Regions from separate parts of the Pseudovibrio sp. WM33 genome, predicted to be linked through region 2. Evidence: predicted binding sites of a transcription regulator. Region 2 holds the regulator's gene; the other holds the start of a gene.
The links. The regulator HrcA, encoded in region 2, represses chaperone genes, less so after heat shock. The targets are predictions, from matches to a motif close to GTTAGCACTCNCNNNNNGNGAGTGCTAAC.
Positions count from the first base shown of each region.

Region 1: the regulator HrcA is predicted to act here: its motif matches at 1,904-1,932, upstream of groES (co-chaperone GroES).

Region 1 covers NZ_LMCK01000025.1:39,877-46,707, forward strand. The annotation lists gene groL (chaperonin GroEL) at 1-1,449, opposite strand, end outside; gene groES (co-chaperone GroES) at 1,515-1,802, opposite strand; gene PsWM33_RS06780 (hypothetical protein) at 2,180-2,755, opposite strand; gene PsWM33_RS06785 (sigma-54-dependent transcriptional regulator) at 2,930-4,381, opposite strand; gene PsWM33_RS06790 (EAL domain-containing protein) at 4,762-6,204, shown strand; gene PsWM33_RS06795 (M16 family metallopeptidase) at 6,249-6,831, opposite strand, start outside.
Region 2 covers NZ_LMCK01000063.1:114,246-121,076, forward strand. The annotation lists gene phaZ (polyhydroxyalkanoate depolymerase) at 1-1,317, opposite strand, end outside; gene hemW (radical SAM family heme chaperone HemW) at 1,690-2,853, opposite strand; gene rdgB (RdgB/HAM1 family non-canonical purine NTP pyrophosphatase) at 2,933-3,574, opposite strand; gene rph (ribonuclease PH) at 3,574-4,293, opposite strand; gene hrcA (heat-inducible transcriptional repressor HrcA) at 4,485-5,570, shown strand; gene PsWM33_RS11970 (HesA/MoeB/ThiF family protein) at 5,587-6,405, shown strand; gene PsWM33_RS11975 (TonB-dependent receptor domain-containing protein) at 6,558-6,831, opposite strand, start outside.

The sequences.
Region 1 (6,831 bases), on a different contig from region 2:
CTGAGCATTGAAGCCGAAGGTCTCATCCGCAATGTTGTCCTGGATTTTGCCAACAACGATAGAACCTTCAACACCAGAGTTTTCAGAGATCTGGCGAAGCGGAGCTTCAAGAGCGCGCAGAACGATCTTGATACCAGCTTCAATGTCAACGTTCTCGGAAGATACTTTCTCAACAGCAGCTTTTGCACGAAGAAGAGCACAACCACCACCTGGTACGATACCTTCTTCAACAGCAGCGCGTGTTGCGTTCAGGGCATCGTCGATGCGGTCTTTTTTCTCTTTAACTTCAACTTCGGTTGCACCACCAACGCGGATAACTGCAACACCACCAGCAAGCTTAGCAAGACGTTCCTGCAGCTTCTCGCGATCGTAGTCAGAAGAAGTTTCTTCAATCTGAGCTTTGATCTGGGAAACGCGTGCTTCGATGTCAGCTTTTTCGCCAGCACCATCAACAATGGTAGTGGTTTCCTTGGTGATATTCACCTTGTCAGCAGTGCCGAGCATGTCGATGGTTACGTTTTCCAGCTTGATGCCCAGATCGTCAGAGATCACGGTACCACCAGTCAGGATAGCGATGTCTTCGAGCATTGCTTTACGACGGTCGCCGAAGCCAGGAGCCTTTACAGCAGCAATCTTCAGGCCACCACGCAGTTTGTTAACTACGAGAGTTGCCAGTGCTTCACCTTCAACATCTTCAGCGATGATGATGAGTGGGCGGGAAGACTGAACAGCGCTTTCAAGGATTGGAAGCATTGGCTGCAGGTTGGAAAGCTTTTTCTCGTGAAGGAGAATAAGTGGCTTTTCCAAGTCAGCAATCATCTTTTCAGCGTTGGTGACGAAGTATGGAGAAAGGTAACCGCGGTCGAACTGCATACCTTCAACAACTTCAAGCTCGGTCTCAAGAGACTTAGCTTCTTCAACGGTGATAACACCTTCGTTGCCAACGCGCTGCATTGCTTCAGCAATGTCTTCACCGATCTGAGTGTCGCCGTTAGCAGAGATAGTGCCAACCTGTGCAACTTCGTCAGTAGAAGAGATAGACTTGGAACGTGCGGTCAGGTCTGCAACAGCAGCAGCAGTTGCCATGTCAACGCCGCGCTTCAGGTCCATTGGGTTCATGCCAGCAGCAACGAACTTTGCACCTTCTTTAACGATAGCCTGCGCCAGAACTGTCGCAGTTGTTGTACCGTCACCAGCAATGTCGTTGGTTTTGGAAGCAACTTCACGCACCATCTGTGCGCCCATGTTTTCGAACTTGTCGTCCAGTTCGATTTCCTTCGCAACAGAAACACCGTCTTTGGTGATGCGTGGTGCGCCGAATGCTTTATCCAGAACAACGTTACGACCTTTAGGGCCGAGGGTAACTTTTACAGCGTTTGCAAGGATGTCGACGCCTTTAAGCATCTTGTCGCGGGCATCGGAGCCGAATTTGACTTCTTTAGCAGCCATGGTTTTGTCTCACTTAAATTCTTGAATAACAGAAGGGATCGTAGGGTCTCAACAATGGCCTGGAATTAAGCCAGGATACCCATGATGTCGGATTCCTTCATGATCAGCAGGTCTTCACCGTCGATCTTAACTTCAGTACCGGACCATTTGCCGAACAGAACGCGGTCACCGGCTTTAACGTCGATAGCGATCAGCTCACCGTTGTCCTTACGTGCGCCAGCGCCAACAGCGATAACTTCGCCTTCCTGTGGCTTTTCTTTTGCAGTGTCAGGGATGATGATGCCACCAGCTGTTTTTTCTTCAGACTCAATGCGGCGAACGACAACACGGTCGTGTAGCGGACGAAACTTCATAATTGGCTCTTCCTCTCATACGCGAGCGCCCCTTTTAGGCAGCGCCCGGACGCGAAGGTTAAAAACTTTGAGAGTGGGTGAAACCTTGCGGGCCCACAGTGATTAGCACTCCCAAAGGCAGAGTGCTAACAACCGTGAAATGATGTAGTTTCACCCTCTGGTATAGTCAAGGAGAGAGCAGCAAAAAAATATTCTGGAGCGCAAAAAATATAGGAATACTGCGAGAAATTGGGGGCAATTTGGGAACAGTCTCAACTCACCCTAGACGAATGGACTGTCTGTGCTGCCTGCACGGGAATTTCCGGAATCAGCGCAAAAGAAAAGCCGGCTTTAAGATTAAAGCCAGCTTTTGAACTTTAACAGGAAGCTTTCAGGTCTTAATTCTGAAGAGGCGCGTCCTTCATGGAAAACGGAAGCTCAAAGCTGCCGGACTTTTCCGAGTTCTCGTCGTTAAACTGTACCTTCAGCACATACTCACCAGCTTGCAGCCCTGTAAGGTTGAAACTCAAAGATGTTTGATATTCACGGATTTGGTTTAAGCTTGCGGAGTGCAAGGCGGTGAACCCGTCCTGAGAAGCAAGCACCTGACCAGTGGTGTTGCGCAGTTCAAAATCAACGCTCAGATCAATCGCATATGTGCTGCCCATCTCTTTGTAAGAGAAGCCAACAGGCTCAGCATAAACGGTCAATGGATCACCGCTCTGGAACTCTGCCGTCTCCAGAGGCGTGTAAGCTCCATAACTCTCAGCTGGTAGTGCGATGAATTTTGCTGCCGTAAAAGCGAGTGGCTGCTGCTGCCAGGCAATGGTGTAGGCGTCCTGAACAGCTTTAAAGCCAGCGCTCGGCGCACTCTTGTCTTCAGCAGATGCAGCGCTACCCAACAAAGCAACCGCAAAAATAGAACAGGCTGCAGCTTTTGCGTAAGCTGACATCCCTCTCACTGTAAATGGCATTGTTAGCCCCCTAGAGCCAGCAGAACACAATATCTGCGGCACTCACCTGATTCTTGGCGGTGGTATAGCTCTTATATCTAAGGGAGACAATACGGCCTCATTTGTTGAGGCAGCTTAGATATGCGTCACGAAGACATTCCTCATGCGATGGTTAAGCAATTACCACGCATTTGATCAGGCACTGGCCCGTTCAGCCCAGGATTGCTTCTTCCGGTAGATGGTCGAGGGGCTGATTTCCAAGGCGGCAGCTGCAAGGGCAATGTTGCCGTCAAAAGTTTCAAGCGTGGTCTCGATAATCTGCTTTTCCTGAAACCACAGCGGTTCGATTGATCGCCCCATGGAAGGCATCGGTTCGCTTGTGCTGAAGGCAATCTCAGAAAGAACAGGAACAGCCTGGTCACGCAGCAAAGGAGAGAGCATGAGTTCAGTGACTTCATCACCGTCATTCATGACCACAAGCTGGCGAATGACATTCTCCAGTTCGCGCACGTTACCCGGCCAGCTGTGCTGCAACAAAAGAGCCTCTGCGTAGGTCGAAAAACGCTGAAATCTGCGATTTTCTTCTGCAGCATACTTCTTCAGGAATGTTTGAGCGAGGGACGGTATGTCCTCGCGGCGCTCACGAAGAGCGGGCAGACGGATCGGCAGCACGTGGAGACGATAGAACAGGTCTTCACGGAAGCGACCAGCAGTGATCTCTGTTTTCGGGTCTCTGTTGGTTGCGCAGATAACGCGCAGATCCAGCGAGCGTGGTTTATGCTCTCCAACCCGTTGAATGGAGCCAGTCTGAAGGAAGCGCAAAAGCTTGCTCTGCAGGCAGAGTTCCATTTCACCGATCTCATCAAGGAACAAAGTTCCCCCATCGGCAAGCTCTGCTGCACCAGCTCTGGCTTCATCTGCTCCGGTAAAGGCGCCGCGTGCATGACCGAAGATCTCGGACTCCATCAGATTGGCCGGAATCGCTCCACAGTTGATTGCGACAAAAGGCCCGCCTTTGCGTGCTGATCTGGCATGCAGCGCCTGTGCACACAGTTCCTTGCCTGTACCTGATTCTCCGGTAATGAAGGCTGGTGCGCTGGATGTAGCCATCCGGTTGATCTGCGCATAAACGCTTTGCATGCGGTTGGAAGCGCCAACAAACCCTTCAAACTGAGCAGCTGTTCCAGACGTGTCGCTGGAGACAATCGCCTCAGAGCCAGTCGCGGTTGAAAGTGAAGGTGAGGGTGCCGCTCTCTTGAAGACACCCAGATGTGCTTCAAGTTTCTCCAAAAGCATTTCGCTTGTGTAGGGTTTGGTCAAAAAGTCATGGGCGCCATTGCACATGGCATTCATGGCCCGGCTCACAGACCCCTTGGCACTGACCGCAATCATAACCGCGCGCGGCGCAGCAGCGACAATCTCGGAAAGCTCGGCTTCTCCGCCGATGCATTCAAGATCGACAATAACGATATTGATTGGGGTATGTCGCAAGAAGGCGACAGCATGTTCTTTGCTCGCAAGAACATGCGCAGGTTGTCCGCTGGTAACATGCTTCGACAAAGCACTACTGGTTTTACGAGCCTCTGCACGATTAGTGTCGACGACACAGGCGTTCAAAAACCTATTGGTAGCTTTGGGGGATCCCATTGGCAGGCAACCTCAAAAATCAATACATCAGGTCGAAAATCATTCGACACCCTGAGTTTGTGCAAACAGGGTAAACAAACCCTTTTCGTTTTCGAGGTTGATTGCATTATGCAGTTAATTTCTTTCACGCAGAACGCTTCGAGCAACTTTCTTACCCGATAAATATCGTTGTTCGCCAGAATCGCGCGCCGAAGTTCAGCTCGGGATTGTGACGAAAATCGTATGCGCTGATGATATATGTAGCTCTATTGTCATTCTTGCGGGGACAACACGGGTTTTCCCTAGAAATATAATGGGTATAGGGTTCGAACGACCTCAGTAAATGCGGCAAAATTCAGGTATGTATTTTGTGATTCGGACCAACAGGTACTCTTGAGGATATGACGCGCTTGGCGAACATTTCCATTTTGTTTTCTATTTCAGCCATTGCGGCCTCTTGTGGCACTGTGATGGTCTACCTTTTTGCGCGTCCGGTTGGCGAGGCCATCACCGTTGCCTTCACGGCGATGTGCACCATGATCTTCATCCATTTCATGTTGACCCGCTCTCAGGAAAAATCTGCGGTATCTGACGCTGTCAATCGCTTGGAAGAGCGGATTGCAGTCATCGATGATGATGTCGGAAACCTCGAAGGCCGCCTCACTGGCGTCGAGCACAACATTCCGCGTCGCACACGGGAAGAGATCGACCCGCTGTTTGCTGAAGTGGAGGTAATCGGTTCTCTGGTGAAGCAGATGGCCGAAGCCATGGCCGACATGGAAACCCGGATCGAAGATCAGGGCATTGCCATCGAGGACCAGCGCACCAAGCAAGCACAGCTTCAGCCTCAACCAGCTCAGCGCCTGGCCGCTCCGCAGGCCGCGGTGAGAGAACCATCTGTTGATCTGGCCAGTCAGGCAGCTGCTGCATTTGCGAGCGCAGCAGGCCAACCAATGGCTGCAAGCCAACCGATGGGTGCGGTGCAGGAACCGTTTGCTGAGACGCGCGCACCAGAGATGAAGCGCCCGGCAGCTCCGCGCATGCACCATCCTAATGCTGCTCTTGCCGAAGAAATTCGCGCAAGCATCGAAGCGGGTAGGGTGGACCTCTACCTTCAGCCTATCGTGACATTACCGCAGCGCCGTGTTCGCTATTACGAAGCCCTGACGCGTCTGCGCAAAGCCAATGGCGACACGCTGGAGCCAATAGAGTTTCTTCAGGAAGCGGACCGTACCGGCCAAATGCCTGCGATCGACAACATTTTGTTGTTCCGGTCCCTTCAGATCCTGAAACGTCTGGCAACCCGCAACAGAGAAGCAGGCTTGTTCTGTAACCTGTCTCCAAGCACGCTCATGGATGAAAACTTCTTCCCGGGCTTTCTGGAGTTCGTGCGTGCCAACGACACATACTCAGATCTGTTGATCTTCGAATTCTCGCAGGCTGATGTGGCTGTGATGAGCGCGATTGAGTACGAAAGCCTCGCTGCTCTGGCTGAGCTAGGGTTCCGATTCTCTGTAGACCGCATCACCGATCTGCGTATGGACTTCCGCACTCTGGCTGATCGCGGCTTCCGCTTTGCAAAGCTACATGCATCGCGCCTGTTGTTGCATGAAGATGATCTGGCCAAAAGCAACATCCATCCGGCTGATTTTGGTAGTTTGCTGCAACGCTATGGCATTGAGCTGATCGTGGATCACGTGGAGAGCGAAGGCGCCGTGCTGGAGCTTCTGGAAATGGACATCCGCTGTGCGCAGGGCTTCCTGTTCTCACCGCCACGTCCTGTCCGTGCAGACGTTCTGCAAGGCGCGCCAAACCCGCGGTCACTAAAGAAAGAGGCGAGCTGATTTTCATCAACTCGCCTGCTCGTTTTTCATGTTTTGGATAAGAGTTAGTTCAGCGGTTTACCAACCGTAATAAAGGTTGGCTCAATGCCATCAAACATGTCCTGAGCAACCTCACGAACACCTTCCAGTGTCACCGCTTCAACCATCTCATTGCGCTTGTCGATGTAATTGATGCCCAGCTCTTGGGTCTGAATGCCTGTCAGCTGACGGGCAATGCTGCTGGAGCTGTCAAAGTTGAGAGCGTAATTGCCAGTCAGATAAGACTTCGCTTCTGCAAGTTCTGCCGGAGTAGGGCCAGTCTGCGCCATACGCACCATCTGCTTCTTGATGATATCAATGGCTTCACCAGCTTTATCCGGACGCGTACCTGTGGAGCCCATCAGCAGGGCTGCATGCTTGTAAGGAACCAGATAAGAGCCAACGGAGTAAGCCAGACCACGTTGTTCACGGATTTCGTCATAGAGCCATGAGGAGAATGATCCACCACCCAGAATGTGGTTCATCACGAAGGCAGACATGAACTTCGGATCATGACGTTCATAACCCGGCAGAGCAAACTGAATGGAGGTCTGTGGGCTTTCAAAGTCAACGTGAACACTCTTGTCCGTCACAGGCTCCACATTTGGG
Region 2 (6,831 bases):
ATCTGCAGCGCCTTTTGGCTCAGCAAGCAGGATTTCGCGTAGTGGGTCACCCGCAATTTTCTCAGAGGTGTTTTCACGCAGGGTCTTTTTCACTGCACGTTTGGAAACTTGCTCCGCACGCACGTTTCTTGGATTATCCTGAATGAACTTGACGATACGTGGCGCGATTTCAGAACGATACTTTGAACCGTTAAACACACCATAGTGGCCTACACTGGGCTGGATGTAGTGCAACCGGCGGTTGGATGGGATGTTTTCAGCCAGCTTTTGAGCCGCTTGGGTTTGACCCACACCAGAAATGTCGTCGTTTTCGCCTTCAACGGTAAACAGCGCCGTGCCGGTGATCTTTTGTGGATCAACCATCTTGCCACGATGCATCATTTCGCCTTTTGGCAGCGAATGCTCGATGAACACGGTCTCCACGGTCTGGAGATAGAATTCGGAGGTCAGATCCATAACAGCGAGATATTCATCATAGAAGTCACGATGCTTCTCAGCGCTGTCACCATCACCCTCAATCAGATGCTGGAAGAAATCGCGGTGGGCAACCATGTGCCGGTCCAGATTCATGCTCATGAAGCCAGAGAGCTGGAGGAAGCCCGGATAAACCTGTCGCGTGAAGCCTTTGTGCGGGAAGGGAACTTCCATGACAACATTGCGCTTGAACCAATCGATACCTTTTTCGACGGCCAGATCATTCACGGCGGTTGGCGCTTCGCGGGTGTCAATTGGGCCACCCATCAGCGTCATAGTCGCCGGAGCGCATTTGTCTCCGTTCTCTTCCATCAAGGCAACGGCTGCATAAACTGGAACGGATGGCTGGCAAACCGCCAGAACGTGCGTATTTGGCCCCAGATAATGCAGCATCTGCATGATGTATTCGATGTAATCGTCAAGGTCGAAACGGCCATCAGCGACGGGCACCTGACGCGCGTCTTCCCAGTCCGTGATGTAAACATCCAGATTTGGCAGTAAGGCTTCAACAGTGCCGCGCAGAAGAGTTGCATAGTGGCCAGACATGGGCGAGACGATCAGAATTTTAGGATCGTCTTTTCTGCTTTGAGGTAAATCACGCTTGAAGTGCAACAGGCCGCAAAATGGTTTCGCCCAGATGATTTCTTCCGTGATGTCTACTTCTTTGCCATCCACGACAGTGGTGTCGAGCTCAAACTCCGGCTTGCCATAACGACGAGTTACGCGCTCAAGCATCTCACAGGATGCAGCAACCGTGCGACCAACCTGCGTGTGTGACATGGGATTGAGCGGGTTTTGAAAGCACAATCTTGTCATGTCTGCTGCAGCCCGGACAGGGGACATCGCTGCATGGTTCATTTCATACAAGTGGTAGAACAGCACAGAATGTTTCCTCCCAAGACGTTCGCTTCAGCCAACTCTTGTTCATGTAATTCTTGATTTCCGCAACACGAATACACTTTAGCCCGAAGTGCTGCACCGCAAAAGTATAGACAGCTCTATACCTTTTCAGCAACATAGACTCATGGAGAAATTCAAACCAACCTTAACTTGCATTGAAGATCAATAGGTTCTTCACCATCGCTGAGGTACATGTCAGTGTAATCAATTATGTTGCATTGCACAATATGTAAATTAATACCCCAATCGAATCGAGTAATTCGACTGCAATTATTTCACTAAGTTGAAATCGCTAATGAATTTTATTTGGGAATGCTAATCGGAAGCCAGCTCAGCAATTACGGCATCCAGTAGGGGAAAGCCAGCTTGCGTTGCACGCAGGCGAGTGTTGCTTACCCATTCTACCATGCCGTTTTCCTGCAGATTTAACAATCTCTGCGGATTGAACTGACGGCCAGAGAGCTGTTCATAACGTGGTACGTCAATGCCTTCATGCAATCGCATACCCATCAACAACAACTCGTCACCCTGCTCGCCATGACCAAGTATGTCTTCAGAAATAGAGCCGTGGCCCTGACTTTCAACCAAACCTAGCCATGTTTCCGGATGTTTTTCAGTCGAGGTTGCCAGCTTGGTGCCATCTTCCAGCGTCAATCGGCCGTGTGCACCCGGTCCAACACCGACGTAATCACCATAACGCCAGTAAATGAGGTTGTGCTGGCACAGAGCGTCAGGCGCCGCGTGGTTTGAGACCTCATAGGCCGGCAAACCGCGTGCTGCTGTAACCTCCTGCGTCAGATCAAACATGTCTGCGGCTAGATCAGGGTCCAGCATCTCCAGCTTTCCAGCCGCATACAAGCGCTGGAACATGGTGCCGCTTTCGATGGTGAGCTGATACATGGAGAGGTGATCAGCGGCCAGATCGATAGCACGGTTGAGCTCTTGCTCCCATGCCGTCAAGGTTTGATTTGGGCGGGCGTAGATCAGATCAAACGAGATGCGTGGGAAAGTTTTGCGCGCAATTTCAACAGCTTGAATCGCCTCCGAAACAGAATGCTGGCGACCAAGGATCTTCAGTTCCTTGTCATCCAACGCCTGAATACCAACGGAGAGGCGGTTTACGCCTGCAGATCTGTAGCCTGCAAAGCGAGTTGCTTCCACGCTGGTTGGGTTGGCTTCCATGGAGATTTCAGCGGTGGACGGCAGATGCCAGAGGCGCGCAACTTCATTGAGGATCGTCTCAACGGTTTTCGGCTCCATCAAAGATGGCGTGCCGCCGCCGAAGAAGACGGAGTCAACGGTGCGACCCGGCACCATCTGCGCATAGCGTGCCAGCTCTGTTGCCAGAGCTTTGGCGTAATGTTCCTGCGAAACCGGCTGGTGGCGCACGTGGGAGTTAAAGTCGCAATATGGGCATTTTGCCAAACAAAAAGGCCAATGCACGTAAATCCCAAAGCCGCCAACCGGTGACACAGTCATTCTTTTTCCTTTGTGATTGCCAACGTATTTTGCACGAGTTCTTATCCGAAAATCGGTATTCAATTTTCTGGAACACGCATTACGCTGGCAAACACTCTTTTTGAAACTTAACAAAGGCGCGTGCGCGATGTGACAGCGCTTCGCCTTCTTTTGTTTTGTGTTTTTCTTGCTTGTCCATCTCACCGAAGGTTCTGTCGAAACCTTCCGGAACGAACATTGGGTCGTAGCCGAAGCCTTCCAGACCGCGTGGTGGCCACGCCAGGTCGCCATGGATCTCACCACGGTAGAACTGAGTGTGCCCATCCGGCCATGCCATGCACAGCACAGCAACGAAGTAAGCGGTCCGGTCTGTAGCGTTCGTTTCGGTCAACTTGTCCTGCACGGCCTGCATGGCAACGCCAAAGTCTTTGCCTGGCCCAGCCCAACGTGCGGAGTAGATGCCGGGATCGCCGTTGAGGCCGTTTACACAAAAACCGCTGTCATCTGCAAGGGCAGGCAGGCCAGTGGCCGTTGCCGCAGCAAGTGCTTTGATTGCAGCGTTTGCTTCAAACGTGTCGCCATCTTCCACTGGCTCTGGCAGGTTCAGATCACCAGCAGAGAGAACTTCAAAGCCATGCGGTGCAAGCATGTCCTGAATTTCGCGCAGCTTGCCCTTGTTGTGACTGGCAAGCACGAGCTTGCCAGGTTCCAGGCGGCGGTTTTCTGTTGTGTCTGCCTGCATCAGAGCACCGTCAGCTTCTGCAGTTCAACCAGTTTGGAAATGGACTGTTTTGCAAGACCCATGAGCTGGCCGAGTTCTTCTTCGGAGAATGGCTCACCTTCAGCAGTACCCTGAATTTCAACAATGCCGCCTTTGCCAGTCATGACGAAGTTTGCGTCAGTGTCAGCAGAGGAGTCTTCGATGTAATCCAGATCAGCAACCGGAGTACCTTCGTAGATGCCGCAGGAGATCGCTGCGATGTGGTCTTTGAGAACCTTATCGGTTTTGACCATGTCGCGCGCTTCCATCCATTTCAGACAGTCGTGCAGAGCAACCCAAGCGCCGGTGATAGACGCTGTACGGGTGCCGCCGTCTGCCTGAATGACATCACAGTCAACGGAGATCTGACGCTCGCCCAGAGCACCCAGATCAACGACAGCACGCAGAGAGCGGCCAATGAGGCGCTGGATTTCCTGAGTACGGCCAGACTGCTTGCCTGCGGAGGATTCACGGCGCATACGGTCATGAGTTGCGCGTGGCAGCATGCCGTATTCTGCAGTTACCCAGCCACGGTTCTGACCACGGAGCCACGGCGGAACACGCTCTTCCAAACTTGCGGTACACAGAACATGGGTATCGCCGAATTTGATCAGGCAGGAGCCTTCGGCATGTTTGGCAACACCGCGCTCCAGGCTGACTGGACGCATTTCTTCTGGTGTACGTTTGGATGGACGGTTCAAGGCAAGCTCCCTCGGGTTGCTTAATAGCTACAAATTCACAAATGGTATTGCGGATCTTTTAGCTGCGGATTGCCGTTAGCGCAAAGACTGGTTTTGGTTTGAGAGGCTATTTTCTGCTAAAAATGAGTTTTGGCTGTTCAATTGTCCTGTGTTAGGGATTGAATACAGGCTTTGGCCCAAACCTGCTGTTGATGTGGAGTACCGATACCGTGACGAGCGTTCCTCCTTCTGTCCCTCTTGAGGATCTTGATGAACGTTCCCGTGAGGTCTTCCGGCGCATTGTCGAGAACTACCTTGATACCGGCGAACCGTTGGGGTCTCGCAACCTTGCACGCGGGCTTTCGCAACCTCTGTCTCCGGCCTCTATTCGCAACGTAATGGCAGATCTGGAGCACCATGGGCTGCTCTACTCTCCGCACACCAGTGCTGGACGCTTGCCGACGCAGTCTGGTCTTCGTCTGTTCGTGGACGGTTTTTTGGAAGTTGGCGATCTGACCAAGGAAGAGCGCGAGCAGATTGCCGTTCAGGTGAAGGCTAAAGGTGGCGAGAAAACACCGGAACAAGTTCTGACCGAAGCCAGTCAGATGTTATCTGGTTTGAGCCGCGGGGCGGGGGTTGTTCTTTCCAACAAGACGGACACCACCCTTCGCCATATCGAGTTTGTGCAGATTGAACCGCTTAAAGCGCTTGTTGTGCTGGTGAGTGAGGACGGTTCCGTTGAAAACCGTGTTGTCGATCTGCCTGCTGGCTTGCCACCGTCTGCATTAACCGAAGCCTCGAATTACCTCAACTCCATCATCAGAAACCGCACGCTAGCCGATGCGCAATCTGAGCTAGTTCGGCAGCGAAACGAATTTCAAGCCGAGCTGGATACGCTGACGTCCAAAGTGGTGGATGCAGGTGTTGCTGTTTGGGGTGGGGACAAGAATGATCCCGGAACACTGATCGTGCGTGGACGCTCCAACCTGCTGGAAAACGTGGGTGCGAAGGAAGATCTGGAGCGTATTCGCTTACTGTTTGATGATTTGGAGAACAAGAGTGAGCTGATCCGCCTGCTCGATCTTGCAAAGGGCGGCGAAGGCGTACGTATTTTTATCGGGTCAGAAAACAAGCTGTTCTCGCTTTCCGGTTCTTCCTTGATCGTGTCTCCATACCGCGATAGTGAACAGCGCGTTGTGGGCGTTCTTGGTGTTATCGGGCCGACTCGTCTCAATTATGCGCGTGTCATTCCCATGGTGGATTACACAGCCCGACTGGTGAGCCGTATGCTCGGTTAAACTACTGGAGTCCCAATTGCTTTCCCTTACAGCTTCTGAACTGGAACGTTATGCCCGCCACATCGTCCTGCGGGATGTTGGTGGCCCGGGACAACAAAAACTAAAAGCTGCGCGTGTTTTGGTGATTGGAGCAGGGGGGCTTGGTGCGCCGGTTCTGCAATACCTTGCGGCGGCTGGCGTCGGCACCATCGGCATTGTTGATGATGATGTTGTTTCGCTGTCTAACCTTCAGCGTCAGATCATCCATGACACGGAGAAGCTTGGCGAGCCTAAAGTTGCCAGTGCGGCGGAGGCGATCGCTCGACTGAACCCGAATGTGCGCGTTGTTCCGCATCCGACACGCATTAGTGGGCAGAATGCGATGGCGTTGATCAACGATTACCATATCGTGGTTGATGGCTCTGATAACTTTGCCACCCGTTACCTCGTTTCGGATGCGTGTTTTTATGCAGGACGTCCGCTCGTTACCGCTGCTGTGGGCCAGTTTGACGGCTCTGTTACGCTACTGAAACCATTTGAGCGCGATGATGAGGGCAACTACATCAACCCAACTTATCGCTGCCTGTTCCCCAAACGCCCTGAGGCTGGCTCCATCCCGACCTGCACAGAGGCGGGTGTTTTGGGTGCTTTGACAGGCCTGGTTGGCACATTGCAGGCGCTTGAGGTGATCAAGGAAATCGTTGGGTTTGGTGAAGGTCTGGTTGGGCGCCTGTTGCTGGCAGACACACTGAGCATGCATTTTGAAACCATCAAGTACAAACGTTCTGCAAAGAACCCGCTCAACGGCGACACGCCAAAAACATGGAGTGAAATGCTGGAAACTGAGCACGGCTGATCCAGCGTAATTGAGTTACAAAAGAAAACGGCGGAGAATTTCTTCCCCGCCGATCCCGGCCTTTCCGCCACAGAAGGCCTAGCCTCATTCAGGCAAATCTGTCTCACCAGCATTGCCAGACACACTGCATTTGCAACGCACCGAAGAGAGGCTTAAAACGTTTTCGCCAAGCTAAGCTTAAAGGACCGACCTTTACCTTCGGTTTCACTCAGATGCGCTGTGTGTTTCTGATCGAAAATATTAGTCACGCTTGCGCGTACTTCTGAGCCTGCAAGGAACCCATCTTCAGGCTTCCAGGCTAAACGCGCACTGTGCAGCGCATAACCTGGCGAAGCATCGTCAGCATCGTTCACGCGGTCCTGTTCTGCGTATAAATCAGAGCGCCAGGAAACATCCAGATTATAGTCGGTAATCTTATATCCTACT